DNA from 3 places in the Streptosporangium sp. G11 genome. Region 1 is predicted to be linked to each of the others. Evidence: riboswitches for the same ligand, from Rfam matches in the RefSeq annotation. Region 1 holds a riboswitch; each other region holds the start of a gene.

Region 1 (10,431 bases):
ATCTCGGCGCGGATCTGGTTGACCCGGCCGGCGATCTGCTCGGGGTCGCCGGCACCGTCGACGATGGTGGTCTCGTCCTTGGTGACGATGACCTGACGGGCACGACCGAGCTGGTCCAGGGTGGTGGACTCCAGCTTGAGACCGAGGTCCTCGCTGATGACCTGGGCACCGGTCAGGATGCCGATGTCGCCCAGCATGGCCTTGCGACGGTCACCGAAGCCCGGCGCCTTGACGGCGACCGAGCGGAACAGGCCGCGGATCTTGTTGACGACCAGGGTGGCCAGGGCCTCGCCCTCGACGTCCTCGGCGATGATCAGCAGCGGCTTGCCGGCCTGCACGACCTTGTCGAGAACCGGGAGCAGGTCCTTGTTGGCGGAGACCTTCGAGTTGACGACCAGGATGTAGGGGTCGTCGAGGACGGCCTCCATACGCTCCGGGTCGGTGACGAAGTACATCGAGGTGAGGCCCTTGTCGAAGCGCATGCCCTCGGTGAGCTCAAGCTCGAGGCCGAAGGTGTTGCTCTCCTCGACGGTGATGACGCCTTCCTTGCCGACCTTGTCCATCGCCTCGGCGATCATCTCGCCGATCTGCGGGTCGCCCGCGGAGATGGATGCGGTGGAGGCGATCTGCGCCTTCGTCTCCACGTCCTTGGCAAGCTTGGACAGCTCCTCCGACACGCGCTCGACGGCGGCCTCGATGCCCTTCTTCAGGGACATCGGGTTGGCGCCGGCGGCGACGTTGCGGAGACCCTCACGTACGAGAGCCTGAGCGAGCACGGTGGCGGTGGTGGTGCCGTCACCGGCGACATCGTCGGTCTTCTTGGCGACCTCCTTGACGAGCTCGGCCCCGATCTTCTCCCACGGGTCTTCGAGCTCGATCTCCTTGGCAATGGAGACACCATCGTTGGTGATGGTGGGGGCGCCCCACTTCTTCTCCAGAACGACGTTACGGCCCTTGGGGCCGAGGGTCACCTTAACGGCGTCCGCGAGCTGGTTCATACCGCGCTCGAGACCGCGCCTGGCGTCCTCGTTAAACGCGATCATCTTGGCTGCCATACGGCTAGACCTCCCAGAGACAGGGTGGCTTACACCGGACCGAGCCGACGCCCGCGACGGCATGTGGGCCCACGACTCCGTTCGGCGGGCCCCATCGCCTCGATCCAGGATTGGCACTCTCTATGCGTGAGTGCCAACAATGTGTTTAGCACTCTACCCCGACGAGTGCAAGCCACGATCCGTTGACCTGGGCCGCGTGGTGAGGGACGTCGGCTCCGCGTCATGCCTGCGTAGATACCGCGTCACGTCGGCGTACGCGACACGTCACCATCGGCGCGGCCCGCGTCACGCCGGTGGGTTCCGTGTCACACCGGCGCGTTTCGCACCTTTTCTCACATCCCGTACGACCTCTGCGCGAAGCTGTACGACCTTCGTGCGCGCGTACGACTCCGCCGCGCACGACTCCGCGGCCCGTGCGACACGAAGGCCCGGCTCGCCGATGGGGGGGGCGAGCCGGGCCTAGGCGGTGAGGATCCAGCGGACTGCGATACCGCGGGATCAACCGGCTCTTCCCTGCGAATTCACGAAACGGCTACGTCAGACCGCCCGCACGGACTCCGCCTGGGGACCCTTCTGGCCCTGGGTGATCTCGAACTCGACCCGCTGGCCCTGTTCGAGGGCACGGTAGCCATCCATCATGATCGCGGAGTAATGGACGAACACATCCTTACCACCGTCTACCGCGATGAAGCCGTAGCCCTTGTCCGCGTTGAACCATTTGACGGTGCCCTGCGCCACTTGCGACTCCTCTTACTGGTCTTAAGGACGACGCCCATTCCTCTCGCGAAGTCCTCAATCTCCGGGACGGACTTCGCCCCGTCGATCGTTCCGACCATACCTGTGGGAAGCGGTAGGGCAACAGAGTCAAGCACCAAACTACCTCTTTACAAGAGCTTTTAGTACGAGAGCAAAGTTTCGCCATCACTATTAGTTAGACAAGGGTTACATTATCCATCCTCGCCTCAAATGTGAGGTTGCGTCATAAAAGACGGCACCCGCCCGGCCGGAGCCGGGCGGGTGCCGTGGGGTGACGGGCGCCCCTGAGGCGCTGCGGATGCGGTCAGGGCCGCGCAGGGGCGGGAGAATCAGCCTCCGGCCACCGCCGGGATGATGGAGACCTGAACACCGGAGGGCGTGGCCGTGTCGAGGTTGTCGACAAAACGGACGTCCTCATCCCCCACATAGACGTTGACAAAACGTCGGATCTTTCCCGCCTCGTCAAGAATCCGGGCGCCGATCCCCGGGAAGTCCGCGTCGAGCTTCTGAAGAACATCGCGCAGGGTCTCCCCCTCTCCGTTCACCTCGGCGGCACCACCGGTGTAAGTCCGGAGAATCGTCGGAATCCGCACAGAAACGCTCATAATTCAGTACCTTTCACGATTTCTAGGCGATAGCCGCACGGAATGCGTCAAGAGAAGGCCGAATCACCGCGGTCGGTCGCGCCTCCGCGGCCACCGCGTCGAGGGTCTTGAGACCGTCGCCGGTGTTGAGGACCACGGTCTCGGCGTCGGGGTCGAGCCTGCCCGAGGCGACCAGCTTGCGCAGCACCCCGACGACGACGCCTCCGGCGGTCTCGGCGAAGATGCCCTCGGTCCTGGCCAGCAGCCGGATCGCGTCGACGATCTCGGCGTCGGTGACGTCCTCGACCGCGCCGCCGGTGCGGCGGGCGATGTCCAGGACGTACGGGCCGTCGGCCGGGTTGCCGATCGCCAGCGACTTGGCGATCGTGTTCGGCTTGACCGGGCGGATCACGTCGTGGCCCGCCTTGTAGGCGGCGGAGACCGGGGAGCATCCCTCAGCCTGGGCCGCGAAGATCTTGTAGGGCCTGTCCTCGACCAGACCGAGCGCGATCAGCTCCTTGAAGCCCTTGTCGATCTTCGTGAGCTGCGAGCCCGACGCGACCGGGATGACGATCTGGTCGGGGATGCGCCAGCCGAGCTGCTCGGCGATCTCGTAGGCCAGCGTCTTGGAGCCCTCCGCGTAGTACGGCCGGAGGTTGACGTTGACGAAGCCCCACTGGTCGCCCATCTCGTCACCGATGAGCTCGGAGCAGAAACGGTTCACGTCGTCGTACGTGCCCTCGATGCCGATGAGCCTGCCGCCGTACACGGAGGCCATGACGATCTTGGCCTGCTCGAGGTCGGAGGGGATGAAGACGCAGGCGTCCAGCCCGGCCCGCGCGGCGGCGGCGGTCACGGCGCCGGCCAGGTTTCCGGTCGAGGAGCAGGAGAGGGTGTGGAACCCGAAGTTGCGGGCCGCCTCGACGGCGATGGCCACCACGCGGTCCTTGAAGGAGTGCGTGGGATTGCCGGAGTCGTCCTTCACGTGCAGGGAGCGGATGCCCAGTTCCCGGGCCAGGTTTCCGGCGTTGACGAGCTTGGTCCAGCCCGGTGCCATGTTGGGCTTGGAGGCCACGTCCGCCGGGACGGGCAGCAGCGAACGGTAGCGCCAGATGTTGGTCGGCCCCTCGGCGATCTGCTCCCGGGTCACACGCCCGAAGTCGTACGCGATCTCAAGGGGCCCGAAACACTCGGTACAGGCGAAGCTGGGACCGAGGTCGTAGCGGGCACCACATTCCCTGCAGGACAGGGCCACAGCGGGGCCGAAGCGCCGGTCGCGCGCGTCGTCGGCACGCTCGGAGGAGGTGGTAGTGGTGTTCTCAGTGGTTGCGAGCGCCATGAAGCGAGGCCTTTCCCTCATCTTCGTCTGCGGACCACCCTGGTCACAGACCGGAATTGGCACCTGTCCCGGCCGACCTCGTTCAGATCACGAGTCTTGAACCGGGATGGTTGCCGGGGCTTCGCAGGGCCGGTCCCTCCACCCCTCTGGATGAGCAAATATTCAGTTGGAAACCTGACGCGCAGGTCCTAAGCACTCTACCCCGCCACACCGCACTCCTGACCTCATGTCTCACTGAGCGAGACATGGCGTGTTATCCAGCGGACAACCGGAGCCGGGCCGCAGGCCGCGAGGCACGCGGCGGACGGCCGGTCAGAAGCCGTAGGCGTCGCCCAGGGCGCCCTGGACGTACTTGCGCGCCTGGTGGATGCGCGACTTGGCGGTGCCCAGCGGGATGCCGAGCTGCTCGGCCACCTCGTTGTAGTCGAGCTGGCAGATGTCGCGCAGCACCAGCGCCTGGGCCAGGTCCGGCTTCTCGGCCTCCAGCGCCTCCATCGCGTCGAGCAGGTCCAGCCGGGACCCGGCGATCACGCTCACCCGGGCGACGTCCGGCTTCTGCAGCGGCAGCTCGTCGGAACTCTGCTCGGCGGCGCGGCGCTTCAGCGAGCGGTAGGTGGTCCTGGCGCAGTTGGCGGTCACGATGTGCAGCCAGGTGCTGAACCGGGCACGCCCCTCGAAGCGGCCGATGTTGCGTGCCACCGCGAGCAGGGTGTCCTGGGAGGCCTCCTCGGCGTCCTGCCGGAAGGGAAGGATCCGGCCGCAGTGCCTGAGCACGGCGGGCTCGATCCGCTTCAGCAGCTCACCGAGCGCTCGGTGGTCACCCTGGGCTGCCGATCGGGCCAGGTCCTCGGTCGTCTCGTCCAGCGCCATCACGGGCCCCCATCAGCGGTCACGGTCGCTGGACATCCTACGGTCGGGGGTCGCGGATGGTGACCCTCCCTCCCCGCCACAAAAAGGCTGATACAGCGGGGCTCGTCACTTCACCTGCTGATAAGAGCTGACACAATTCGATGGACGCCATTCTTTCGTCGACCTGAAGAGCGAGGACAGCCCGGCGAAGTGCCGGTTAACCTTCAGGACAGGCGTGTCCCTAGCCAGTGAAGGGATCTCATGAGCGCGATCCTGGTGGCCTCCAACCGCGGCCCCGTCTCCTTCACCCTCTCCGAGGACGGCTCGCTCTCCATGCGCAGGGGAGGTGGCGGCCTGGTCTCCGGCCTGTCCGAGGTCGCGAAGGACCTCAACGTCCTGTGGGTCTGCGCGGCGCTGTCCGACGGCGACCGCAGCGCGGTGCGGCTGGCGCCCGGCGGCCGGCTCGACCAGGCGGGTTACGACACCGGGGCGCTGCGGATGCTCGACATCCCCCCGGCGACCTTCCACCGCGCGTACAACGCGGTCGCCAACTCCACCCTCTGGTTCGTCCACCACCTCCTCTACGACACCCCCAACAGGCCGTACTTCGACGCCAGGTTCCGCCGGGAGTGGGAGTCGTACCAGGCCTACAACGAGGCGTTCGCGATGGCGCTGGCCGAGGAGGGCTCGCACGGGGCGCGGGTGATGGTGCAGGACTACCACCTGAGCCTGGTCCCGGCCATGCTCAGGGGAGAGCGCCCCGACCTGCGGGTGGCGCACTTCTCGCACACGCCGTGGGCCCCGCCCGAATACTTCAGCCTGCTCCCCGACGACGTCGCGACCGAGCTCCTCGAAGGCATCCTGGGCGCCGACCACGCGGGCTTCCTGACCGACCGCTGGGGCGGGGCGTTCATGGACTGCTGCGAGACGGTGCTCGGCGCACGGGTCGACCGCGGAGAGCGTACGGTCACGCACGCGGGCAGGACCACCCGGATCGGCACCCACAGCCTCGGGGTGGACGGCAAGGCGCTCTGGACCAGGGCGTCCGAGCCCGACGTGGAGTCGCACATGGCCGCGCTCCGCGCCCAGGTGGGCGACCGCAGGCTGATCGTGCGGATCGACAGGACGGAGCTGTCGAAGAACATCGTGCGTGGCCTGGTCGCCTACAAGCAGTTCCTCTCGGCCCACCCGGAGTGGCACGGCCGGGTCACGCACCTCGCCTTCGCCTACCCGTCCCGGCACGACCTGCCCGAGTACCGCGAGTACACCGCGGCGGTGCAGCGCTGCGCCGAGGAGATCGAGGACGAGTACGCCACCGAGGACTGGGACCCGCTGATCCTCAACGTCGACGACGACTACCCGCGCTCGCTGGCCGCCTACCGGCTGGCCGACGTGCTGCTGGTCAACCCGATCCGCGACGGCATGAACCTGGTGGCCAAGGAGGGCCCGATCCTGTCGCCGCACAGCGCGCTGGTGCTGTCACGGGAGGCGGGTGCCGCCGCCGAGCTGGGCGAGCACGCGCTGACGGTCAACCCCTACGACGTCTCGGCCACGGCCGCCGCGCTGTACGAGGGCCTGGCGATGCCCTCGGACGAGCGCGCCAGGAGGGGCGTCCTGCTGGCCGCGGCGGCGACCGCCCTCCCCCCGCACCGGTGGTTCGCCGAGCAGCTCGACGCCCTCGAATAACAGCCCACGTGGCGACTTGGGGGCACTAAGCAGCTTTAGCCCGGTATGAGATAGTTTTTGCGGTTATTTCAGTTTTTTGGTGCACAGGGGGACCGAGTTGACCGCGATCGCGCCCGTCCGGCTGATCCGCGACCGCGCGACCTTGCTGATCTATCTTCAGCTCGGCGTCTTCGCCACCTACCTGTACGGCCTCAGCTCCGCGCTCCCGCTGCTCCGCCTCGACCAGGGCGTGTCCCAGGCGGTCGCCGGGCTGCACGGGACCGCGATGGCCGTCGGCGGCATCATCACCGGCCTCGCCCTGCCCTGGCTGACCGGGAGGATCGGCCGCCGGGCCGTCATCTGGACCGGGATGGCCGGGATGAGCGCCGGCACGCTCCTGGTCGCGGCGGCCCCCACCACGCTCTCGGTCACCCTGCTCGGGTACGGCGTCGCCAGCGGGATGTCCTCGATCACCCTGTACTCGGGCATGGCCGCGCTCGACGACCGGCACGGCCCCGCGGGCCCGGCGGCGATCAGCGAGGCCAACGCCGTCTGCGTGATCGTCGGCATCGGGGTCCCGTTCGTGGTCAGCGCCGCCGCGCAGAGCGCTTTCGGCTGGCGGGCCGCCCTGCTGGTGACCCCCGTGCTGGCCGTGCTGCTCGCGCTGACCATGGGACGCGTACGGATCCCCGAGCCCGGGGAGACCGTCGGCGGTGCCGCCGCGGAGGGCGAGTCCCGCTTCGGCTGGCGGTTCTACCTGGCCTCGGCCGTGCTGTTCTGCTGCGTCGCGATGGAGTTCTGCTTCAACCTGTGGGCGGCCAAGCTCTTCTCCGACCAGACCGGGCTGCCCGCGGCGGTGGCCGCGACCGCGGTCGCGGCGTTCACCGGGGGGATGGCGGCCGGACGGCTGGCCGGGGCGTGGCTGGCCCTGCGGGTGCCCCCGACCGTGCTGTTCCTCGGCGCCCTCCTGGTCGCGGCCGGCGGGTGGGCGATCTTCTGGGTGAGCACGAACCCGGTGTTCTCCTACGCGGGCCTGGCCGTGTCGGGGCTGGGGGTGGCACTGCACTTCCCGATGGCGCTGTCGCGGGTGCTGGCCGCCTCCGGCGGGCGGCGGGACCGGGCCTCGGCCATGGCCTCGATCTTCGCCGGGCTGGCGGTGGGGATCGGGCCGTTCCTGCTGGGCGCGCTGGCCGACGGGTTCGGCACCCAGCAGGCGTTCCTCATGGTCCCCGCTCTCATCGGGCTGGCCGTCGGAGGACTGCTGATCACCATGAGCGGACGTTCCCGAGCGGGCGTCGGCGAGCCCGCCTGAGCGGGACGGGAGGCTCGCGCCCCCGCGATACGCGACCGCCGCTCAACGAGGCGTCCCCCTCGACCCAGAACGCACAGCCCCCGATCCCTTGACAAGGCGTACGACCACCCGGCCGCTCGACCGAGGCGCTCGATCATCCGATCAAGAGCCGTCTTCACCCCGTGTCTCGCTCTCGACGGCGTCGGCGATCGAGGTGAGGAGCTCCAGGACCCCCGGGGGCCCGTCCACCACGATGTCGGCCTCCACCTCGATCTCGGGCGATCCGCTGAACACCGTCACGCCCGGCAGCCCGGAGGCCCGCACGGCCGCGAACGCCGCCAGATCTCCCAGGTCGTCCCCGGCGAACAGCACCGACCTGGCGGCCCGCTCGCGCAGGAAGGCACTCAGCGCCACTCCCTTGTCCATCCCCGGCGGGCGCAGCTCCAGCACGAACTTGCCCGGCTCCACCGCCAGCCCCGCCCCCGCCGCCAGCGCGGCGACCGGCTCGCGCAGCGCGTCGAGCGTCGCCCACGGGTCGGCGGCCTGCCGGGTGTGCACGGCCACCGACCGCTCCTTGTCCTCGATCCTGACCCCGTCGATCCCCGCGACCAGCGAGGCGAGCCCGGTTCGGGCGAGGTCGAGGCCCGGGTGGACGGGCGGGGCCGCGAGCGCGCCCGCCTCCCAGCGTTCGAGGCCGTAGTGCCCGAGCACGACCAGCCCCGGCACACCGGCCAGGGAGCCGTACTCGACGGCCGTGGCGGCCGGGCGGCCGGTCACGATCACCACGGCGCCGACCAGACGGCCGAGCCTGGCCAGCGCCTCGGCCCCGCCGGGCTGGATCCTGGCCGCCGCGGGATCGGGGACGATCGGGGACAGCGTGCCGTCGAAGTCGAGCCCGATCACCGCCCCCGCCGGATCGGCGACGATCGCCTTCAGCCCCTCGGACGTGTTCGTCGTCATGCCCGCCTCAGCCTGTCGAGTGTGTTCGTCGTCATCCCCGCCCCAGCCCGTCGAGCCTGGAACCGCCGAGTGTGTTCACCGTCATGCCCGCCCGGCCCTCTCCGTCTCCGTCGTCTCGCCGCCGTCTCGCCCGTCATGCCGGCACCGCTCTCGCGATCGCCCGCCCGACCGGTCGTACCCGCAGATCAGGGGCGCAAGCCCATTTTCCGGGCGGCGCGGTCGCGGCGGCGGGTCTCGCGGAGTCGGCGCAGGCGCTTGACCAGCATCGGATCGTGGGCGAGCGCCGCCGGCAGGTCGATGAGCTCGCTGAGCAACTGGTAGTAGCGCGTCGCGGAGATGTCGAAGGCCTCGCGGACCGCCTGTTCCTTGGCGCCCGCGTAGCGCCACCACTGACGCTCGAAGGCGAGCAGCTCGCGCTCCCTGTCGGTGAGAACCCTCTGCGCGGGCTCCGGAGCAGCGCTGTCACCGGAACTCGGCGCGGTGTCCATTGCTTCCTCCTCCGTGGGGGCGCGCGGCGATCACACCGCGCACGCGCGGTCCGAAGTCAGGATAGTCCGGAATTTCGCGCTGTTCATGACGGATGCGGAGACGTACAGTCACCTGTTGTGACCTCTGTCATCAGCCTTCTCAGCGACTACGGACTGGAAGACGGCTACATCGCCGCATGTCACGGCGTGATCGTCGGAATCTCTCCGGAGTCGCGAATCATTGACGTGTGCCATCTCGTCCCCTCGGGGGACGTGCGGCGCGGTGCGGCGATCCTTGCCCAGACGATCGCCTATCTTCCCTCCGGCGTGCACGTCGCCGTGGTGGATCCCGGTTTCGGCGGCTCGCGCAGGGCCGTGGCGGTCGAGGCCGGCGATCACATGTTCCTGGGCCCGGACAACGGGCTGCTGTCGTGGGCGATCCACGCCAGCGGGGGCGCGCGTGCCGCCTACGAGGTGTCCAACGAGGACTTCTTCCTGAACCCGGTCTCGCCGACCTTCCACGGGCGCGACCTCTTCGCCCCCGTGGCGGCGCACCTGGCGATCGGGCGCCACCCGTCCGAGCTGGGGCAGGAGATCCCGCTGGAGCGGCTGGTCGCGCTGCCCGCGCCCACCTCCGTGCTGCAGGAGGGCTACGTCGAGGGGGAGGTGCTGTCGATCGACCGCCACGGCAACGCGCAGCTGTCGATCGGCTCCGGCGACATGATGACGCTGGGCGTCGTGCCGGGAGACACGCTGGTGGTCTGGCTGGGCAGGCGACGGCTCTCGGTGCCGTTCAGGGAGACCTTCGCCGCGGTCCCGCCCGGGGAGATCGTGGCCTTCACCGACTCGGCCGGGCTGGTCGCGCTGGCGGTCAACTCCGGCGACGCCTCCCAGAGGCTGGGCCTGCCGCCCGGAGCCCACGTGCGGCTCTGCCCCTCACCCTGACATGCGCAACAAAAGCGACCTGAGAAGAAATCGCCCCATACATCGGCTCGTTTAGTGAAGTGTCGTTTTAACTGAAAGATCATTCCAGCTGGAAATACGCATGCCGGAATTCCGGTGACGTATCACCATTCCCGCTGAACAATGCCACGCGTCGTTCTCCCCATCGTCCCGGATGTGCCTCCACCACGACGGTTCCGCCTCGCCGTCCCCGAGAGGGCCGCTCCCGGCCGGATATACCACCTGACCTGGCAGTTAAGGAATCCGGCGGGGGCGCGGCAGGTCGGGCGTGCCCGGATCGGCCAATGTTTGTTCGGTCACGCCCCCGCGATCATTGCCACAAGCTGACCATTCTTGACCCTCCAGAAAGCATGTCGCTGGATAGTCTCACTCCCGTTACTTTGAGTAGCCGCGCGCAGACGGTCCGTTCCAGAGGCCCCAAACACTGCCGCGACGATTTCCTTCCAGGGGGAACCACAATGATTCGTCGTCTTCTCATCACTTCTGCGTGCGTCGGCATCGC
Region 2 (10,431 bases), on a different contig from region 1:
CGAGGATCCGCTCCCGAGGGGAACACCGCGCGAGGATCCGCTCTCGAAGGACATGCCGCGGAGGGGTTCCGCGACCAGGCGGCCCACCGTGTAGCGGGGGTCGAAGGAGTCGAGCGGGTTCTGGGAGATCACCTGGATGCGGGACCTGCGGGAACGCCGCGCTCGCTCGCGGATTCCCGACCAGGGCTCGCCTCCCAGCCGGACCTTCCCTGAGGCGGGTTCGAGCAGTCCGAGGACGAGCCGGGCGACCGTGGTCTTCCCCGAACCGGACTCTCCCACGATGCCGAGCGTCTCGCCGGGATAGACCTCGAAGGACACGTCGTCGACCACCGTGCGCGAGCCGTACGCGGCCGACAACCCCGAGACCTCCAGGATCGGCGCGGCGTGGTCCACGGTCCGCTCCGGCAGCGGGGTGCGCAGCGCGATTCCTCCGGCGGCGATGGCGGACAGGCGGGTGCCGCGCGAGGCGGCGGAGGGGACGGCGGCGAGCAGCAGCCTGGTGTAGTCGTGCCGGGGCGCGGACAGCACGCGTCCCGTCGGCCCCTCCTCGACGATCACCCCGTCCTTCATGACCAGTACGCGGTCGGCGATGGCGGAGACCACGGCGAGGTCGTGGCTGATCATGAGCAGTGCGGTGCCCTCCGCCTTGCGGGCGGCGAGCAGGCGCAGGATCTGGGCCTGCACGGTGACGTCGAGGGCGGTCGTCGGCTCGTCGGCGATGATCAGGGGCGGACCCGCGGCGATGGCGGAGGCGATCAGGGCGCGCTGGCGCAGTCCCCCGGACAGCTGGTGGGCGTACTGCCGGGCCCGCACCTCCGGTTCCGGCACCCCGACCGCCTCCAGCAGCTCGATCACCCTCTCCTTCCGGGCCGCGCGGGGTACGACGTCGTGGGTGGCGAGCACCTCGGCGATCTCGTCGCCGACGGTACGGAGCGGGTCGAGCGAGGTCAGCGCGTCCTGGAGCACCAGCCCCGCGAACCTGCCGCGCAGCCGCCGCCAGTCTCGGGCGCCGAACCTGAGCGCGTCCTTGCCGTTCACGGCGAACCGGGAGGCCGTGACCTCGGCGCCGGGACCGGTCAGCCCGACCAGGGTCCTGGCCGTGACGCTCTTGCCGGAGCCGGACTCCCCGACGATCGCCACGCACTCGCCCGCCTCGATCGACAGGCTCACCCCCCGCACTGCCCGCACCCCGGCCCGGGGGAAACCGACCCGCAGGTCCTCGACATCGATGAGGCTCATCGGTTTCTCCCCTCGAAACGACGCTGCAGGCGGCGCCCGACGAGCGTCAGGCTGATGACGGTCAGGGTGACGGAGAGCCCGGGGAAGAGCACGCTCCACCAGGCGACGCGCAGGTAGTTGCGGGCCTCCGACAGCATCGAGCCCCACTCCGGGCTGGGCGGCTGCGGGCCCATGCCGAGGAAGCTGAGCCCGGAAGTGGCGATGATGGCGGTGCCCATGCCGATCGTGGCGAGCACCGGCAGGGGGCCCAGCACGTTGGGCAGCACGTGGCGGGCGACCAGCACCGGCCTGGCCAGGCCGAAGGTGACCGCCTGCTCGACGTAGCCGGAGCGGCGCACCACGAACGTCTGGGCGCGGATCACGCGAGCGTAGTTGGGGATCTGCGCGATGCCGATCGCGAGGATCACGTTGCCGGTGCCGGGACCGGTGATGGCGATGACCAGCAGGGCGAGCAGCAGTTCGGGGAAGGTCGCCAGGACGTCGAACAGGCGGCTGAGCAGCTCGTCGACGTAGCGCGGGGACAGCCCGGCCAGGACGCCCAGCAGGGTACCGGCCCCGGCGGCGAGCAGGACGGCGGCGGCGCCGATGCTCAGCGAGTGCCCGGCGCCGTGGACGATGCGCGACAGCACGTCGCGGCCGAGGTGGTCGGTACCGAACCAGTGCTCGGCGCTCGGCCCCGCGAGGGCGTGCAGCGGGTCGGCGGCCAGCGGGTCGACACCGGTCAGCAGGCCGGGCGCCACGGCCGCGACCGCGGCGACCACCAGGAACAGCAGCGGCACGACCAGGGGCGCGCTGAAACCGTGGCGGCGCCCGGCCTGGGCCGGGACGGCTGCCGCGACACCGGAGACCTCCGTGACCGTCGTCATCGGCTTCTCCTCAGTCGGGGGTCGATCGCGAGGTAGGCGAGGTCGACGATCGTGCTGACCGTCACGTAGGCGAGGGCGGAGATCAGCACGACCGCCATCACCAGGGGCATGTCCTTGCCGTTCACCGCGCCGACGGTGACCTGGCCGAGCCCGGGACGGCCGAACACGGCCTCCACGATGATCGCGCCGCCGAGCAGGTAGCCGGTGAACCAGCCGGTGAGGGTGACGGCCGGGAGCAGGGCGTGGCGCAGCGCGTGCCGGGCGACGAGCCGCCACTCGGTGATGCCGCGCGAGCGGGCGGTCACCGCGAACGGCTCCTCCAGCGCCCGTTCCAGGCCCTCGCGGAGCACCTGGCCGAGCACTCCGGCGATCTGCAGCCCGAGCGCGAGCCCCGGCAGGACGAGGGAGACGAGTCCCCTGTCCCCGGAGACGGGGAACCAGCCGAGCGTGAAGGAGAAGACGGCGAGCAGCAGGATGCCGATGAGGAACGGCGGGACCGAGACGACGACCAGTTCCCACAGCCCGGCCAGCCCGCCGAGCCAGGAGCGGCGCCCGGCGGTGGTCAGGGCGAGCACCAGGGCCAGGACGACCCCGAAGAGCGCGGCGGTGAGCGCGAGCTGGATCGTCGGCAGGATCTGGGAGGACAGGATCTCGCCGACGCCGCGCTGCAGGATGTAGGAGTGGCCCAGGTCTCCCTGGAGCAGGCGGAGCAGATAGTCGCCGTACTGCTGGAGCGGGGAGCGGTCCAGCCCCCACTCGGCGATGATCTGCGCCCGCCGCTCGGGGGTGTCGAGGCCGTCGCCGATGAGCACGTCGACCGTGTCGCCGGGGACGAGCATCAACGCGAGGTAGGCCGCGGTGGCGGCGGCCCAGAGCACGGCGACGCCCGCTCCGAGCCGCCGGACCACCGGGCCGAGCCACCCGGCGGCGGCCAGCCCCCGCCGCCGGGTGAGTGTGAGAGTGCTCACGTCCCTATCCGGACGTCGTAAGCACTGTTGGGAGTGCCGGAGACCGGCTCGAAGGTGATCCCGGTGACCCCGGCGCCGTAGGCGATCTGGTCGGCGGGCACGTAGACCGGGAGCAGGATCACCTCGTCGGTGACGACGATCTTCTGCACCTTCGCGTAGAGCTCCTTGCGCTTGGCGAGATCGGTGGTGGCCGAGGCGTCGGCGAGCAGCTTGTCCAGCTCGGCGCTCTCGAACTTCGTGCGGTTGATCGCGGCGCCCTTCGCCAGGATCAGGTTGAGCGCCGCTCCGGCGTCGGTGTCGCCGCGCGAGTTCTCGAAGATCTCGTACTCGTTCTCGTCGATGGCCTTCTGCGCGGTGCCCTGGTCCACGATCTTGACCTGGAAGTCGATTCCCGCGCTCTGCTTGACGGCCGCCTGGACGGCCTGGGCGAGGATGTCGCGGCGGTCGCGGACGAACGGCGCGGCGTTGACGGTGCGCACCGTCAACCTCTTGCCGTCCTTGACCCGGAAGCCCTCGGCGTCGCGCTCCTTCCAGCCCGCCTCGTCGAGCAGCTGGTTGGCCCGCGTGGGGTTGTTGCCGAAGGTCTTCTCCAGCGAGGGGTCGTAGAACTGCGGGCTGCCCTGGCCGATGACGCTCCAGGCCCGCTTTGCGGTGCCCTGGTAGACGGAGTTGAGCACGGCGTCCACGTCGACGGCGTCGCGGAAGGCCTCACGGACCCGCTTGTCGTCGAACGGGGGGCGGGAGACGTTGAAGTAGTAGGAGAACGCGCTTCCCGAGTTGAGGCTGGTCTCCAGCTTGAGCTCCGGGTCGCTCTTGATGAGGCCGATCTCGGTGGCGGGCACGCCCTCGATCACCTGCACCTGCCCCGAGGTGAGCGCGCCGACCCGTACCGCCGCCTCGGGCAGGAAGCGGTACGTGATGTCGGCCAGGTGCGCCGGCCCCTGGTGGGCGGAGCCGGTGGGCGGCCAGTTGTAGTTCGGGTTGCGCTTGTAGTGGACCTCCTGGCCGGGGGTGAACCGGTCGAGGATGAACGGCCCGGTGCCGACCACGTCGACGCCGCCCGCCTTGAGGTCCTTGGCGTTCTTCAGTGACTTCGGGGAGACCTGGCCCGCGTACGGGGAGGAGAGGAAGTCGAGGAACAATCCGTCGGGGGCCTTCAGCGTGATCTTCAGGGTGTGCGGTGCGGTCGCCTCGGCCCTGTCGAAGTTGCGCAGCTGGATGGCGCTGAGCGCGGCGTTGTAGCCGGGCGAGACGAGCTGGTCGAGGTTGGCCTTCACCGAGGCGGCGTCGAACTTCTCGCCGTCGTGGAAGGTGACGTCGTCGCGGAGCTCGAAGGTGTAGGTCAGCCCGTCCTCGGAGACCTTCCAGGACGTGGCCAGCCACGGCAGGAACTCGCCGTCCCTGCCCCGGGCGATCAGCGCGTCGAACTGGTTGTGGACCAGGAGGCGGGCCTTGTTCTGCCCCCACTGGTGCGGGTTGAAGGTGATCGGCTGCGTCTCCACCGCCCACACGAGCGACCCTCCGTCGCCACCGCCGCCCTCACCGGCCGCCGCGCTCGGGGCCCCGCTCTCGGCTCCGCACGCCGCGAGCGCCAACACTCCGGCGAGCACAAGGGCGCCCCATCGCAACTTCACGTTCTTCTCCTCGTGCTTCTGTACGACGTGCTTCCGTGTGACGAACTTCTGTACGTACCTCTGTACGGCGGACTTCTGTACGACGGACTTCTGTGCGACGGGCATCTGGGCGATGTGCTCGGTCGGTTCGGTGACGCATCGGTCGGAGCGGTTCACGCGACGTGTCGCCTTATCTGGGTTCCGGCGGCCTCGGACAGCACGATCCGGGCGAGGGCGTCGGCGTGGCGGAAGAGCGGGGCGTTGAGGCGGGGCCTGGCGAAGCCGCCGGTGGCCCGGCCGCCGACGACCCAGGGGCCGAAGGCGAACCTGCGTGGGTGCGGGGTGCCGGTCCTGTCGAGCAGGCGGCGGTCGGCGGGCCGTACGTTCACCAGGCCCGACTCCTCGTCGAGCTCGCCCCGGTCGCGGAGCGCGCTGATGAGCGGGTCGACGGCCCGGCTCACGCTGGGCGCGGGCAGCCTGGCCTCGACGAGGGTCGTGGCCGTCACGCCGCCGGGCACGGTGGGGCTCTGTGCCCGCCAGCGCCCGTCGTGGTGGTCGACCTTGAGGTCGGCGCCGAGGAAGGTGACCACCCCGGCTCCGGCCAGGGCGCGCAGCTCCTCCAGCCGGGGTCCCGGTGGGCCGCTGGCGACGTAGCTGAAGAACCCGCCGAACCACGGGTCGGAGATGCCCAGCTCGGCGAGGACCCCGTAGACGGAGAGCAGGCCGAGGATCATGGCGTGGTCGGCGCTGTGCGACGGGTCGGAGCGTCGCTCCAGGTCGACGGAGAGATAGCCGCGCATCCACTTCTGCAGACCGGCCTGGTCGCCGAACCGGATGCCGCTCAGCGGCCGGTCGAGCCGGTCGAAGTCGAGCCGGTCGAAGTGCCGGGGCACGGCCGAGCGGATCAGCCTGCGCATCCCGGCGCTGCGCCACTCCTCGGCGGCGAAGCCCTCCTCGAACTCCTCCCAGCCCAGCTTGGCGCGCTTGGGGTGGGCGGTGATGAGCTCGTGGTAGTACGCGAAGGCCAGCTCCTTGGCGACGAGCGGCCACACGTCCCGGCGGAAGTTCCACGGCCCCTCGCCCAGCGCCTCGCGGGTGAGGAAGCGCGGCACCGGCGGTCGGACGCCCGTGAAGGGGTAACCGGTCTTGGAGTGGTACGGCACGCCGCGCCGCGACCCCACGTACAGGAGAGGCTCGCGCCCGTTGGGCAGGTAGACCAGCTCCCCGTCGTACTCGCGGACGAACCGGCCGCCCCTTCCCGAGGTGAGCAGCACCATCAGGTCGACGAAGGCCAGCCCCATCCCCCGCATGATCACCGGTTCCCCCGCGGGGATGCCGTCCAGGTCGAGGTCCGCCGCGTAGCCGGTGGGCAGGTACCGCAGTCCCCCGCGCGCGGCCAGATCGGCCAGCGCCCTCTCCTCCCGCGTCGGGGTCACGTCGCCGTGCCCCTGGGCCAGGATCACCGCGTCGGCCTCGATCGTCTGACCGTCCTCCAGTTTCACGGCCTGGCCGCCGGAGACATTGGCGAGGTCGACGGCACGGGCGGCGTGCACGTGCACCCGGACGCCGCGCGGGGCGTTCGCCACCGCGTTCCGGAAGACGTGGGAGAGGTAGCCGTTCTGCGCCGGGCGGGAGGCGAACCTGCCGGGGTCGCCGCCGAGCCACTCGGCCAGCGTGGGTCCGGGGCGGATCGGCCCCTCGCAGCGCACCGACTCGTCGGTGAAGAGCGTCACGTCGGCGGCGGCGGAGTTCATCCAGAGCAGGTCCGGCTGGTCGCGGCGCCAGACGCGCCCGCCACCCGGTGGGTGGGGATCGATCACGTGGACGTCCAGCGACGGCCAGCCGAGCAGGTCGGCGGCGTTGGCGCAGATGCGCTCCACCAGGCAGGTGCCCGTCGGCCCCGCGCCGACGACGGCGATCGAGGCGCTCATACGGCGGCTCTGCGGTGCGGCTGGTCCCAGTCGGCATGCAGCGGCTCGACCGGGACGCGCCAGACGTCGGTCTCGCTCTCCCGGTGGGAGATGACGGTGAAGTCGGTGTTCTCGCGGAAGGCGGGGTGGGCGTACAGGTCCCTGGCGTAGGCCCACAGGTTGGGGAAGGCGGTCAGCGGGCGCTCGCTGATCCTGGCCGCCGGGTTGTCGCTCAGGTCGAAGCGGAGCAGGGTCGGCCAGAGCCGCACGTCCGCCTCGGTGATCCCCGAGCCGAACAGGAACCTGCGGTCGGCCAGGCGGGCGTCCAGCTCGTCCAGGAAGGCGACCACGGCCCCGCGCGCCTCGGTGTACGCGGCCTCGGTGGTGGCCGACGCCACGCGGCCCGCCGCCGTGTTGACGAACTCGTAGATCCTCGTGTTGAGCTCGTCGATCTCGGGCCGGAGCTCCTCGGGGTAGAGGTCGGCCTCCGGGTCGCCGCCGAACCGGGTGGCCAGGTCGATCGTGATGTCGGGGAAGTTGTTGCTGACGATGCGGCCGGACGTCCTGTCCCACAGGACCGGCACCGAGACGTGCCCGTCGAAGCCGGGCTCGGTCGCCTCGTACGCCTGCCGCAGGATGGTGAACCCGTTGACCGGGTCGGCCCCGCGCCGCTCGCGGAACGCCCACCCGCGCCCGTCGCGCTCGTCGTCGACGTAGGAGAGCGAGACCACGTCCTGGAGTCCCTTGAGGGAGCGCACGATGGCCGCGCGCTGCGCGTACGGACAGACGGCCGCGACGTAAAGGTGGTAGCGCCCCGGCTCGGCGGGGAAGGCGGGTGTGCCGATCCGCCCCTGGAAGGGGTAGCGCGGGCCGGGCCTGCCACCGGGCCGGTAGTGGCCGTGGGTGTCGAGGTCGACGGGGCTCGCGTGGTTCAGTGTGCTGGTCTTCGACATGTGGCACTCCCGGGCATGTCTCGGTGACCCCGGTGAAGGGGTCCGCGCTTGCGGCACGCCCACCGTGCCGCCAGGTCTCCCCCGGGGGCACCCCGCCGCGGTGCGAGGGTTGCCGGTCAGCCAGCCGGGGCTTCTCACTGACACTCTTAACCTATTTAGAAGGTAGGAAATACATAGATCTCTGTCAAGCCTTAGTGTCGGGGAATGTCCTACGAGAGTGTGAATGTGGTCTACCGCAAGTACGACGGGTCACTGCACTGGCACCATCGCGGCCTGTTGCTCGGCGAGGACGAGCACGGGGTGTGGACGGGATGCCTCGCCGACTCCATCGGCCGCAAGGGTGACGGCCCCGCGATCCCCAGTCCGCACCCGTTCGTGATGCTCTTCCCCCGCGACGCCTGGTGGACGGCCGCCTTCAACGCCGCCCCGCACAAGCACGAGATCTACTGCGACATCTCCACGGTGCCGGAGTGGAGCGACGGCCAGGTCACCATGGTCGACCTGGACCTCGACGTGATCCGGAGCCGCCGGAACCTGCTGAAGGGCCGCCAGAACCGGGTCTTCCTGGACGACGAGGACGAGTTCGAGGAGCACCGGGTCAAGTACGCCTACCCGCCCGACGTGGTCGAGAGCGCCCGCGCCTCGGCCGCCTGGCTGATGGAGGCCGTCACCACCCGCACCGCCCCCTTCGGGGACGCGCCGCACTGGCTCACCCTGGTCACCTGAACGCCGGTCGCCCAAGTCCGGCCACCCGGGCTCCGGCCCCCGAAACCCGGACCGCCGGGCCCGCTCACCCGGGGCCCGGCGGTCTCCGGCGCGACGCGTCCCGTACGGGCCGGCCGTGGCGAGGGCGCCCCCTCGGTGCCCCCGCCACGGCCACTCTCGGCGCCCCCCGCGCTCTCGGCGCCCCCCGTGCTCTCAGCGGGCGCGGCGGCGGAACAGCCTGCCGGAGAGGAGCCCCGAGACCAGCAGGAAACCGCCGCACCAGGCCAGGGCCTTCCATGGGTCGTTCCCCACGGGCTGGCCGAGCAGCAGGCCGCGCACGGACTCGATGATCGGCGTGGCCGGCTGGTTCTCCGCGAATCCGTGCAGCCACTCGGGCATGGTGCGCACCGGGACGAAGGCGCTGCTCGGGTAGGGCAGGAACATCACGAGGAAGGTGAAACCGCCCGCCGCCTCCGGCGTCCTGGACAGCAGGCCGACCACGGCCGAGACCGCGGAGATGGCCAGGACGAACACCACCAGGATGCCCACCGCCGCGGCCCAGCCGGCCAGGTCCGCCTCCGTCCGGAAGCCGAGCAGGAACGCGACGGCGAACACGATGACGAGCGAGGTGAGGTTGCGCACGGTGCTGGCGGCCACGTGCCCGCCCAGGAACGCCCCGCCGCCGACGTCCATCGCCCTGAACCTGTCGACGATCCCCCGGCTCATGTCCTGGCTGACGGCGACCGCGGTCAAGGAGGCGCCGTAGGAGGCGCACATGACGAGGATGCCGGGGACGGCGTAGGTGACGTAGTCGACGCCGGTCTGGATCGCGCCGCCGAACAGGTAGACGAACAGCAGCATGACCAGGACGGGCATCAGGAACGAGGTGAACAGCGCGTCGAGGTTGCGCAGCGACAGGCGGACGGCGCGACCGGTCATCACCGGCCAGGCGACGAGGTCAGACACCGGCCCGCTCCCTGTTCGTCAGCGCGAGGAACGCGTCGTCGAGCGTGGCACCGCGCACAGTGAACCTCTCGACCGCCGAACGCCCCGGGTCCACCTCGTCCAGTAGGGCGCGGATGCTCGCGGCGCTCCCGTCGGTGGCCGCCTCCACGGTCAGCCTGAGGAGATCGGTGTGGACGGCACGCGCCCCGAGGAGGCGCGTCACCTCGGCGAACGACCGGGCGTCCGACAGGACGAGGTCCAGCCTCCAGGTGGCGACCCTCGCCTTGAGCTCGTCGGCGGTGCCCTCCGCCACCACCCGCCCGCCGTCGAGCAGCGCGATCCTGTCGGCCAGGCTGTCGGCCTCCTCCAGGTACTGGGTGGTCAGAAAGACCGTGGTGCCCGAGCCGGCGAGGCGGGTGATCACCTCCCACATCGCCTGCCTGCTCCGTACGTCGAGTCCCGTGGTCGGCTCGTCGAGAAAGATCACCGACGGCGCGCCGACCAGTCCCGCGGCCAGGTCCAGGCGTCGCCACATGCCGCCCGAGTACGTGCCGACCCGCCGCTTCCCCGCCTCGACCAGGTCGAACCGCTCCAGCAGCTCGGCCGCCCTGCGGCGGGCCCCGCCGCGTGACAGGCCGGACAGGCGGCCCATCATCCGGAGGTTCTCCTCGCCGGTCAGCAGCTCGTCGACCGCCGCGTGCTGGCCGGTCAGGCTGATGGCGCGGCGGACGTGACGGCGGTCGCGCACGACGTCGAACCCGGCGACCGTGGCCCGTCCCGCGTCCGGCGTGACCAGCGTCGCCAGGGTGCGCACGGTCGTCGTCTTGCCCGCGCCGTTGGAACCGAGCAGCGCGTACACGCTACCCCCGGCGACGCGCAGGTCGACGCCGGTCAGGACGGCGACCCGGCCGTAGGACTTGGTGAGGCCGACCACCTCTATCGCTGGTTCCACTACTCCTCCTGCGTATGGCGTACGCTCTACTGTTTATGGCATACGCGGTATTGCGTAAGGTATACACTCACAGAAAAGGACGGTCAAGCCCGGGAGCGCGATGGAAGTGCCGGAGAGCGTGGAGATCGCCTGGGGCCTGCGCGAGCGGCCGGGCAAGGGGCCCAAACGCACCTTGAGCCTGGAGCACATCGTGGAGGCGGCCCTGCGGGTGGGCTCCGCGGAGGGGCTCGCCGCGGTCTCGATGAGCAAGATCGCCGCCGAGCTCGACGTCTCCACGATG
Region 3 (10,431 bases), on a different contig from region 1:
CTGGACCCAGCGGTCGGTCAGGGTCGCGATGCCGGACAGGTGGGTGAGCAGGTTGAGCGCGGTGCGCTCGGCGGTCAGCAGGTCCCGGGTGGGACCGGTGACGGTCATCAGCACGTCGCCCCGGACGACGCGCTCGCCGTCCTTGGCCCTGCGCTCGGCCACCAGGCGGCCCTGGCTGAGGTGGGAGAACGCGCCCTCGGCCACGGCCAGCCCCGCGACCACTCCGTCCGCGCGGGCCACCACGTCGGCGGTGGCGACCTGGCCCGCGGGGATGGTGGCGACACTGGTGACGTCGCCCCCCTCCTGCAGGTCCTCGGCCGCGGCGGCCTCCAGGATCGCGGCCACCCCTGCCGGGTCCAGCCCCGCCTCGACCAGGTCGTTCTCCACCTGGGGCGGCAGCGCCGTCACGCGCTGCCCGTGCGGTACGTATGTCATGGCCGGTCCCTCCGCTGTCAGGATGGTGTCGAGGTGGCCCAGCCACCAGGTGTCGTTCCGCTCGGGAAAGTCCTCCCGCCAGTGAGACCCCCGGGTCTCCTGGCGTTCGCGGGCGGCCGCCACGAGCGCGGAGGCGACCGTCAGCAGGTTGGTGGTCTCCCATGACTCGGTGCACGGCTCGACCGCCACCGGGGTCCACCTGAGGTTCAGCAGGGCCCTGGCGACCTCTCCCAGGGACTCCTGGCCGCGCAGCACGCTCGCCCCCCGGCTCATGTGCCCCTGGATCCTGCTCCGGGCCCTGGGGTCGATCAGGCCGGTGGGACGGTCGTCGGGGAACGGCTCACCCGCGACCGGCCGCGCCGCGTCCCCGGAGTGGACGGCCCGCACCGCGTGGATGTCGGCGGCGATGCGCCCGGCGAAGACCAGGCCTTCGAGCAGGGAGTTGGAGGCCAGCCGGTTGGCGCCGTGCACGCCGGTGCACGCGACCTCGCCGCACGCGTACAGGCCGGGCACGCTGGTACGGCCGCGCAGGTCGGCGCGGACGCCGCCGCTGGCGTAGTGGGCGGCGGGCGCGACGGGGACGAGCTGAGTGACCGGGTCGATGCCGTGCTCCAGGCAGACCGCGTGGATCGTCGGGAAGCGGGTGCACCACTTCTCCTCGCCGAAGTGGCGGGCGTCGAGATAGACGTGGTCGGCGCCGGTGGCGCGCATCCGCCGCATGATCGCCTTGGCCACGACGTCGCGGGGGGCCAGGTCGGCGAGCTCGTGGACGTCCCGCATGAACCGGGTGCCGTCCGCGTCGACCAGCACCGCTCCCTCGCCCCTGACCGCCTCGGAGATCAGCGGCTGCTGGCCGGTGGAGCCCTCTCCGAGCCACAGGACGGTCGGGTGGAACTGGACGAACTCCAGGTCCCTGACGACGGCGCCCGCGCGCAGCGCGAGCGCCACCCCGTCGCCGGTGGAGACGGCGGGGTTGGTGGTGGCGGCGTAGACCTGGCCCATGCCGCCGGTGGCCAGCACCACGGCCCCCGCCGTGACCGCGCCCACCCCGTCGCGCTCGCCCTCGCCCATGACGTGCAGGGTCACCCCCGCGGTACGGCCCTCGGCGTCCTTGAGGAGGTCGAGGACGAGCGCGTGCTCGATCACCTCGATCCCCGACTCCATGACGGCCTGGACGAGCGCCCTCTGCACCTCGGCCCCGGTGGCGTCACCGCCCGCGTGCACGATGCGGTCGCGCCGGTGGCCGCCCTCCCTGGTGAGCTGGAGTGCCCCCGAGTCGTCGGTGTCGAACCGGGCACCCACCGCGATCAGGCCGCGCAGCGCGTCGGGGCCCTCGGTCACCAGGATCCGGACGGCCTCCTCGTCGCAGAGGCCCACTCCGGCGACGAGCGTGTCGGACAGGTGTTCCTCGGGGGTGTCGCGCGGGTCGAGCACGGCGGCGATGCCACCCTGGGCCCAGCGGGTGGAGCCGGAGGACAGGACGTCCTTGGTGACGACCAGGACCTTCGCCCCGGGGTCGAGGGCGGCGTATCGCAGCGCCAGGGTGAGGCCGGCGATGCCGGAGCCCACCACGACCACGTCCGCGCGTACCGTCCAGCCCGGAGGGGGGGCGGTCAACCTCTGGGGAATGGCCGGCATGCTCATTGCCGCCTCCTTGCGGGGTTCATTAGAGGCTTTTCATTTCGTCAGTGTGACGATAACGCCCTCCGGGAAGCGGCTGTTCCCCGGGGTGGGACATCTCACCCGAACCCTGAGATCACAGCAGCTTGGGGCCGTACACGGCCGAGGGAGGGCGGAACGGGAACCTAGCCGGCGGCCGGCCGGCGGCGCGGGGAACGGAGGCGCCGCGAGAACGGCGGGAATCGGCGACACGGGAGCGGCGGGAACGCGGCGGCTCGCCGCTCGCCGGACCCGCCGGGTCCAGCGGGTCCAGTGGCTCCAGCGGCTCCAGTGGCCTCAGCGGCTTCAGCGGCGAGCGGCCCGGGATCAGTGGAGGCTGAGCGTGACGTTGTCGATCAGTCTGGTGGCCCCCACCCGCGCGGCCACCGCGAGGATCGCCTCGCCCGCGTGGTCGTCGCCGACCTCCGCGAAGGTCGCGGGGTCGACCAGGACCAGGTAGTCGAGCGCCAGCGACGGCTCGGCCTCCAAGACGGCGAGCGCGGCCCGGCGGATCTCCGCGGGCGCGCGCAGCGCGGAGCCCGCCGTCAGGGCGCGGGACAGGGCCAGGGCCACCGCCCGATCGTCCGGCGACAGGTAGCGGTTGCGGCTGGACAGCGCCAGGCCGTCCGGCTCGCGGACCGTGGGCGCCCCGACGATCGAGACCGGCAGGTTCAGGTCGGCCACCATCCGGCGGATCATCGCGAGCTGCTGGGCGTCCTTCTGCCCGAACACCGCCACGTCCGGCTGGACCAGGTTGAACAGCTTCAGCACCACGGTCAGCACGCCGTCGAGGTGGCCGGGCCTGAACTCCCCCTCGACGACCGAGCCCATCTCGCCCGCGGAGACGCCGACCTGCCTGTCCGGCGGATACATGTCCTCGGCCGAGGGGGCGAACACCACGTCCACCCCCTCGGCCTGGCAGACCTCGAGGTCGGCGTCGAACGTACGGGGATAGCGGGAGTAATCCTCGGTGGGCCCGAACTGGAGCGGGTTCACGAAGATGCTCACCACCACGTGCGCGGCCCTCTCGCGGGCCAACCGGATGAGCGAGCGGTGCCCCTCGTGCAGCGCGCCCATGGTCGGCACGAGCGCCAGCGCGCTCCCTCCGGAGGGGGCTCCCGCTCCGATCCCCAGGGTCGCGCGGGCCTTGATCAGCCCTGCGCGGTCGTCCGCCACGATCACTGGAACCTCCCGGGGGTGCTCCGGCTCCCGGGCCGGAGAGGAATGACGTTCATCGGAATCCGCGGAATCCACCGGTTCCCTTCGCCGGGCGGATTCGGCTCACCGGCTCAGCTAACCGGATCGGGCCGGAGGAACGGGCACCGGGCCGGGAGTCCCCAGGCCCATGTGTCGCGTGCCCGTCCCCGATCTCGCGGGTGTCCCGGGCCCTCAGGTCCACGTGTTGCCGCCCAGGGCGTCCAGGAGGCGCTCGGCGGCCTCGGGCTTGAGCAGCCCGGCCGCCAGCGCCCGGTCGGCGGTGAGCCTGGCGAGCGCCACGTAGGCGTCCGCCGCCTCGGGGGCGGCGAGGATCAGCGCGTCCACGTGCCTGCGGACGGTCCCCGCGTCGCCGCGCACCACCGGGCCGGTCAGCCCGGCGATGCCGAGCCTCAGCACGTTGTCCAGGGCCGCGCCGAGCAACGGGCCGAGCATCCGGCCAGGCTGCTCCACGCCGATCCTCTCCAGCAGCTCCAAGGACTCCGCGATGAGCGTCACCATGTGGTTGGCCGCCCCCGCCAGGGCCGCGTGGTAGAGCGGCCGGTCCTCGTCGGCGATCCAGACCGGCTCGCCCTCCATCTCGATGACGAGGGCCTCGGCCACCGGGCGGAGCGGGTCGGGAGCGGTCACCCCGTACGAGATCCCGGTGAGGCGGCGCAGGTCGTCGTCGCGTCCGGTGAAGGTCATCACGGGGTGCAGCGCCAGCGGCAGCGCCCCGGCCTTGATCGCCGGGTTCAGCACGGCCAGGCCGTACGCGCCGCTGGTGTGGGCCACCAGCTTGCCGCGCAGATCGGCGCCGGTCTCGACCAGGCCGGAGACCAGGCCGGGCAGCACATCGTCGGGGACCGTCAGCAGGACGAGGTCCGCGCCGGCCACCACGTCCTCGGGCCGGGTGGGAACGAGCCCGAGCCGCTCGACCGCCCGCTCCCTGGAGGCGTCGGAGACGCCGCTCGTCGCGACCACCCGGTGCCCCGCCCTGACGAGCGCGGCGCCGAGCGCCGAACCGACCCTGCCCGCTCCAACCACTCCGACGGCCAGCCGTGCCGGGCGATCGACTGCGTCCATGACGTCCCGTCCTTCGACCATGTGGGGCTCCGTGCCCGATTGACCAGCGTAACGGGCCATGTCGCCGCAACCGCGTCAAGACTCGTGTTCGGCGGCGGGGGGCGCCCCCAGGCGCCCGGATCGGGCACACCGGGAGCGTACGGGACGCGCCGGACGGCCCGCGGACCTGGCTCACACGGTGATCCGGCCTGCGGCGCGCCAACGCGGCGTCGACAACGATCGTGTAAATCGGTGACAGAATGTAGTCATGAATTCACTCGAAGCGTCAGCGCGAGTCGATCTCGTTCCGCCGCCCCGGCGGGTAGCGTCTGAGAACGTGTGGCTCACCTGGCGTGCCGCGATGGAGCATGCGCTCTACGGCGAGAGCGGCTTCTATCTCCGGGAGCGCCCCTCCAGCCATTTCCGGACCTCGGTCGGGGCCTCCCCCGTCTTCGCCGAGGCCGTGCTGCGCGAGCTGGCCGCGATCAACGAGGCGCTCGGCGGTCCCGAGGTGCTCGACCTGGTCGACATCGGCGCCGGCGAGGGCGGGCTGGCGGCCGGTGTGCTCGCCGCGGCGCCGCCCGCCCTCCGGTCGAGGCTCCGGGTGACCGCGGTCGACCTGGCGCCCCGGCCCCCGGCGCTGCCCGAGGAGATCGTCTGGGCGCGGGCCGCGCCGGACGGGATCCACGGGCTGGTGATCGCCAACGAGTGGCTCGACAACATCCCCGTCGACATCGCGGAGCAGACGGCCGACGGGCCCCGGCTGGTCCTGGTCAACGTCACCGACGGTGAGGAGCGGCTCGGCGGCAGGCCCTCCGAGGCCGATCTCGCGTGGCTGGACCGCTGGTGGCCGATGCGGGCCCCCGGCGAGCGGGCCGAGATCGGCAGGCCGCGCGACAGGGCCTGGGCGTCGGTGATCGTACGGCTGGCGCGCGGCCGGGCGATCGCGATCGACTACACCCACGCCCTGGAGGACCGGCCGCCGTACGGCACGCTGGCCGGCTACCGCGACGGGGCGTTGGTCGCGCCCGTGCCCGACGGCTCGTGCGACATCACCGCCCACGTGGCGCTCGACGCCTGCGCGGCCTCCGGCGAGAGCGCCGGAGCCGTCACGACGGCGCTGACCACGCAGCGCGAGGCTTTGCGCGCCCTCGGCGTCACCGGGAGCCGTCCAGCGGTCGAGCAGGCCGGAAACGATCCGCGCGGCTACCTGCAGGCCCTCGCGAGGGCCTCGGAGGAGGCGGAGCTCATCGCCGCCGGAGGACTCGGCGGGTTCGGCTGGCTCTGCCAGAGCCGTCCCTGACCCGCCGAACCGCCGCCGTCGTTCCGATGGGCCCGCGATCCGCGGCGAACGGAGGGGCGCGCCGATCGTCACCCGCTTCATGCGTGACGTCGCCCGCGTCGCCCGCGTCGCCCGCGTCGCCCGCGTCGCCCGACCGTGCGCTCCGGCCGGGCCGGTTCAGACCCGTACGTCGAGGGAGGTGAGACCCCGGATGACGTAACCCGGTCCCCAGGAGGGCTCGGTGACGAGTTCCATCTTCGGTGCCTTGCGCAGCAGGGCGCCGAACGACTCGATCAGCTCGACCCTGGCCAGCGGTGCCCCGAGGCAGAAGTGGATACCGGCGCCGAAGGAGATGTGCGGGTTGTCGGCCCGGCCCACGTCCAGGCGGGCGGGGTCGGCGAAGACCTCGGGGTCGCGGTTGGCCGAGCCGAACAGCAGCGCCACCTCGGTGCCGCGCGGGATGTCGATCCCGCCCACCGAGACGTCCTCCAGCACCCAGCGCTCGAACATCTGCAGTGGGGTGTCCCAGCGCATCAGCTCCTCGACCGCCGTGGGCAGCAGGGCGTGGTCGGCGCGGAGCCGCTCCAGTTCGGCCGGGTTGCGGAACAGCGACCACCAGCCGTTGCCGGTGACGTTGACGGTGGCCTCGTGCCCGGCGTTGAGCAGCAGCACGCAGGTGCCGACCAGCTCCTCCTCGGTGAGGCTGTCGCCCTCGTCGGCCACCAGGGCGAGCGCGCTGATCAGGTCGTCACCGGGATCGGCCCTGCGGGCGCGGGCCAGCTCGACGAGATAGGCGGAGAACTCCTCGGCCGCCCGTACGGCCGTGCGCTGGGCCTCGACCGACGGCTGGAGCTCGTACATGCCGCAGATGTCGGCCGACCAGGGCCGCAGCAGGTGCCGGTCGGCCTCGGGCACGCCGAGCATCTCGGCGATCACGGTGACCGGCAGCGGCTCGGCGACCTCGGCGATCAGGTCTCCGCCGCCGCGCTCGACGAAGACGTCCACCAGCTCCCCGGCCATGCGGGCGACCTTGGGGCGGAGCGCCTGGACCATGCGGGGGGTGAACGCCTTCGACACCAGCCGCCGGAGCCTGGTGTGCACCGGCGGCTCGACGTCGAGCATCCCCGCCCTGATCACCCGCCAGAACGGGTCCTGGAACTCGGGGTCGTCCGGCCTGCCGAACTCCTGGTGCGAGGCCACGTGCAGGTAGGAGCGGCCGAGCCTGCGATCTCGCAGCAGCGCGTTGACGTCGGCGTGCCTGGCCACCAGCCACTGGCCGGTCGGCTCGAAGAAGCTGACCGGCCGCTCCCGCCTCAGCTCGTCGTAGACGTCATAGGGGTGGGCGACGAATTCCGGATTCCAAGGATCAAAGCGCACGTAAGCATCGTAATCCCGCGCTAGGAGCCTGCCCGTCCGTCCGGCCTTCCCCCCTCGACCTGCTCGTCCGCCCGGCCCGCCGGAGCCTTCCGGCCCACCGGGGTCTCCAGGGTCTCCTGGGTTTCAGAACCAGCCTGCTCATCCGCCTCGTAGCGGGCGCGCAGCTCGACCGGCTTCCGCCTCGCCTTGCCGCGCATCCGGATGTTCAGCAGCTCCACCAGCAGCGAGAACGCCATCGCGAAGTAGATGTAGCCCTTGGAGATGTGCTGCTCGAACCCCTCGGCGATGAGCACGACGCCGATCAGCACCAGGAAGGACAGCGCGAGCATCTTGATGCTCGGGTGCCGCTCCACGAAGCGGCTGATCGGCCCGGAGGCGACCAGCATCACGATGACCGAGACGATGACGGCCGCGATCATGACGCCCAGCTCGTCGACCATGCCGACCGCGGTGATCACCGAGTCGAGCGAGAAGACGACGTCGAGGATCATGATCTGGATGATCACCGAGGTGAAGGACGAGGCCACCCTGCCCTCGGAGTGGTCGGACTCGCCCTCCAGGCTGCCGTGCATCTCGTGGACGCTCTTGCCCAGCAGGAACAGGCCGCCGAGTATCAGGATCAGATCGCGCCCCGATATGCCCTGCCCGAAAACCTCGAACATCGGCTCTGTGAGCCTCACCACCCACGACAGCGCCAGCAGCAGCAGGAGGCGGCTGAGCAGGGCGACGAGGAGGCCGAGCTTGCGCGCCCTGTCGCGCTGAGCGGGCGGGAGCTTGCTCACCAGGATCGAGATGAAGATGATGTTGTCGATTCCCAGGACGATCTCCAGGGCGACAAGGGTGAAGAACCCTATCCATATCTCCGGGTTGGTCACCCAGTCCATTGCTTTCTCCTTCGTCGTCCGGTGCTCGAACGCACCGTCGTCCAGCTGGCTGAATGCTTCTTCGGCTGACTGCCAGGACGACCGGGGAAGGCCCTGAGTTCCTTCCCTCTCATCACGCTTCGCTGGCAAATTCACCGGGCGCTCCCCGGAGCGCCTCTCCGGAGGCGATATCGGGTTGATCACGTTTCGGACTTGCGGGGCACCGCGGGGAGTCGGTTATAGTTCCCCCGTAGGTCATGAGTGCCAGTGACAAGCCCCGGCTCGCTGGCCGGCAACCCTCGCGTCCGCGGCGGGGTGCCCCGGGTGAGGACCTGGTCCGGCACGAGGTGTGCCGGGCAAGCGCGGGCTCCAGGCACCTATGCCATGGGTTGGGGTCCGATGACCTCGAAGGAGCCATGGCGTGTCCACCCTGACGATCTTCACCCCCGCGAACACCGCGAACCCGGCGAACACCACGTCCACCGTGTCCACCGTGTCCACCGCCGCCCCCGCCGTCCTCCCCGCCGTCCCGGTGACCGTCCCCGAGACCCGCGCGTCCGACGACCGGCCGATCCCGGCCGTGCTCGGCTCGGACCTGGAGGTCCCGGTCAGGGGCGGCAGGCTCGTCCGCTACGCCAACCTCGACTACGCCGCGAGCGCCCCCTGTCTGGAGCCGGTGAGCGCCGCCGTCGCCGCCGCGCTCCCGGCATACTCCAGCGTCCACCGTGGCGCCGGGTACGCGTCCCAGCTGACCACGGCCCGCTACGAGCAGGCCAGGCACACGGTGCGCGCCTTCGTCGGCGCCCGTCCCGACGACTCGGTGATCTTCACCCGCAACACCACGGACGCGACCAACCTGCTGGCCCGCAGCCTGCCCGAGGGCACCACCGCCGTGGTCTTCGACACCGAGCACCACGCCTCGCTGCTGCCCTGGGAGCGGGTCGTCCGGCTGGCGGCCCCCGCCTTCCCCGGCGAGGCCGTCCGCGCCGCCGACGAGGCCCTGGCCTCGATCGACGGCCCCAAGCTGCTGGTCGTGACCGCCGCCTCCAACGTCACCGGGGAGCTCTGGCCGATCGCCGCGCTGGCCCACATCGCCCACCGCCACGGTGCCCGCGTCCTCGTCGACGCCGCGCAGCTCGTCCCGCACCGCCGCCTCAACCTGACGGCGCTCGACCTGGACTACGTGGCCTTCTCCGGCCACAAGCTCTACGCGCCGTTCGGCACCGGCGCGCTGATCGGCCGTTCCGACTGGCTGACCGACGCCGAGCCGTACCTGCGGGGCGGCGGCGCGGTGAAGGCCGTGAACGACGACGGCGCCGAGTGGTACGACGACCCCGAGGCCCGGCACGAGGCCGGAACCCCGAACGTGCTGGGCGCCGTCGCGCTCGCCGCGGCCTGCGACGCCCTGACCGCCACCGGCTGGACCCCGCTGGTCCGCGAGGAGGAGCGCCTCCTCGGGCGCCTGCGCGCGGGCCTCGCCTCCGTCCCCGGCGTCCACGAGCTGTCCCTGTGGGGCCCGGACCACCCGCGCGTCGGCATCGTCTCCTTCGTGGTGGACGGCTTCACCGCCCGCGAGGTCGCCGAGGCCCTGTCCGGCGACTACGGCATCGGCGTCCGCGACGGCAAGTTCTGCGCCCACCCCTTCGTACGGCACCTGCTGGGCGCCAAGGACGGCGGCTGCGACGACGTCACCGCCTCCGCCGTCCGCGCCTCCATCGGCATCGGTACCACCTCCGAGCACGTCGACCGGCTGATCGGCGCCCTGCGAGATCTTGCCTCGCGCGGCTGACGTGACAGCATGGCCCTATGACTGAAGGCGCACCCCGTGAGCTGAGCGTGGGGCTGGGGGCCGGAGCCGAAGCCGTGCGGGGGGCGCACGGCAAGGAGCTCGCGACCGAGGACATGATCCTCAACATCGGGCCGCAGCACCCGTCCACGCACGGTGTGCTGCGGCTACGGCTCACGCTGGACGGCGAACGGATCGGCTCGGCCGAGCCGATCGTGGGCTACATGCACCGGGGCGCCGAGAAGCTCTTCGAGGTGCGCGACTACCGGCAGATCATCGTGCTGGCCAACCGGCACGACTGGCTGTCGGCGTTCGCCAACGAGCTCGGCGTCGTCCTCGCGGTGGAGCGGATGCTCGGCATGGAGGTGCCGGTCAGGGCGGTCTGGACGCGCACGCTGATGGCCGAGCTCAACCGGGTGCTCAGCCACCTGATGTTCCTGGGGTCCTACCCGCTGGAGCTCGGCGCGATCACCCCGGTCTTCTACGCGTTCCGGGAGCGCGAGACCCTCCAGGCCGTGATGGAGGAGATCTCCGGCGGGCGCATGCACTACATGTTCAACCGGGTCGGCGGCCTCAAGGAGGAGATCCCCGAGGGCTGGGCGGGCCGGGTCTCCCAGGCCGTGGCCGACGTGCGGCGACGGCTGCCCGACATCGAGAACCTGATCGCCGGGAACGAGATCTTCCTCGCCCGCACGCGCGGCGTGGGCGTGCTCGACCGCGAGACGATCATGCAGTACGGCGTGAGCGGCCCGATCGCCCGCGCCTCCGGC

What was found. A riboswitch is a leader RNA that binds a small molecule or an ion and turns the genes downstream of it on or off. The one in region 1 is predicted to bind S-adenosylmethionine.
Region 2: linked by a shared signal. The riboswitch ahead of ACSDR0_RS32015 (glutathione S-transferase C-terminal domain-containing protein) and the one ahead of thrC (threonine synthase) in region 1 are both predicted to bind S-adenosylmethionine.
Region 3: linked by a shared signal. The riboswitch ahead of ACSDR0_RS13455 (aminotransferase class V-fold PLP-dependent enzyme) and the one ahead of thrC (threonine synthase) in region 1 are both predicted to bind S-adenosylmethionine.

Annotation. Positions count from the first base shown of each region.
Region 1 covers NZ_JBPJUQ010000014.1:147,060-157,490, forward strand. The annotation lists gene groL (chaperonin GroEL) at 1-1,055, opposite strand, end outside; gene ACSDR0_RS16780 (cold-shock protein) at 1,593-1,793, opposite strand; gene ACSDR0_RS16785 (MoaD/ThiS family protein) at 2,141-2,416, opposite strand; gene thrC (threonine synthase) at 2,439-3,734, opposite strand; SAM riboswitch class I at 3,749-3,891, opposite strand; gene ACSDR0_RS16795 (RNA polymerase sigma factor) at 4,047-4,604, opposite strand; gene ACSDR0_RS16800 (alpha,alpha-trehalose-phosphate synthase (UDP-forming)) at 4,845-6,269, shown strand; gene ACSDR0_RS16805 (MFS transporter) at 6,349-7,560, shown strand; gene otsB (trehalose-phosphatase) at 7,702-8,499, opposite strand; gene ACSDR0_RS16815 (DUF3263 domain-containing protein) at 8,685-8,987, opposite strand; gene ACSDR0_RS16820 (SAM hydrolase/SAM-dependent halogenase family protein) at 9,105-9,911, shown strand; gene ACSDR0_RS16825 (hypothetical protein) at 10,388-10,431, shown strand, end outside.
Region 2 covers NZ_JBPJUQ010000044.1:46,184-56,614, forward strand. The annotation lists gene ACSDR0_RS31990 (dipeptide ABC transporter ATP-binding protein) at 1-1,239, opposite strand, end outside; gene ACSDR0_RS31995 (ABC transporter permease) at 1,236-2,105, opposite strand; gene ACSDR0_RS32000 (ABC transporter permease) at 2,102-3,073, opposite strand; gene ACSDR0_RS32005 (ABC transporter substrate-binding protein) at 3,070-4,863, opposite strand; gene ACSDR0_RS32010 (FAD/NAD(P)-binding protein) at 4,860-6,617, opposite strand; gene ACSDR0_RS32015 (glutathione S-transferase C-terminal domain-containing protein) at 6,614-7,549, opposite strand; SAM riboswitch class IV at 7,589-7,701, opposite strand; gene ACSDR0_RS32020 (DUF402 domain-containing protein) at 7,754-8,275, shown strand; gene ACSDR0_RS32025 (ABC transporter permease) at 8,468-9,220, opposite strand; gene ACSDR0_RS32030 (ATP-binding cassette domain-containing protein) at 9,213-10,151, opposite strand; gene ACSDR0_RS32035 (TetR/AcrR family transcriptional regulator) at 10,252-10,431, shown strand, end outside.
Region 3 covers NZ_JBPJUQ010000010.1:149,414-159,844, forward strand. The annotation lists gene ACSDR0_RS13425 (L-aspartate oxidase) at 1-2,079, opposite strand, end outside; gene panC (pantoate--beta-alanine ligase) at 2,422-3,249, opposite strand; gene ACSDR0_RS13435 (Rossmann-like and DUF2520 domain-containing protein) at 3,484-4,374, opposite strand; gene ACSDR0_RS13440 (SAM-dependent methyltransferase) at 4,691-5,656, shown strand; gene ACSDR0_RS13445 (cytochrome P450) at 5,813-7,012, opposite strand; gene ACSDR0_RS13450 (TerC family protein) at 7,033-7,896, opposite strand; SAM riboswitch class IV at 8,129-8,244, shown strand; gene ACSDR0_RS13455 (aminotransferase class V-fold PLP-dependent enzyme) at 8,297-9,664, shown strand; gene ACSDR0_RS13460 (NADH-quinone oxidoreductase subunit D) at 9,682-10,431, shown strand, end outside.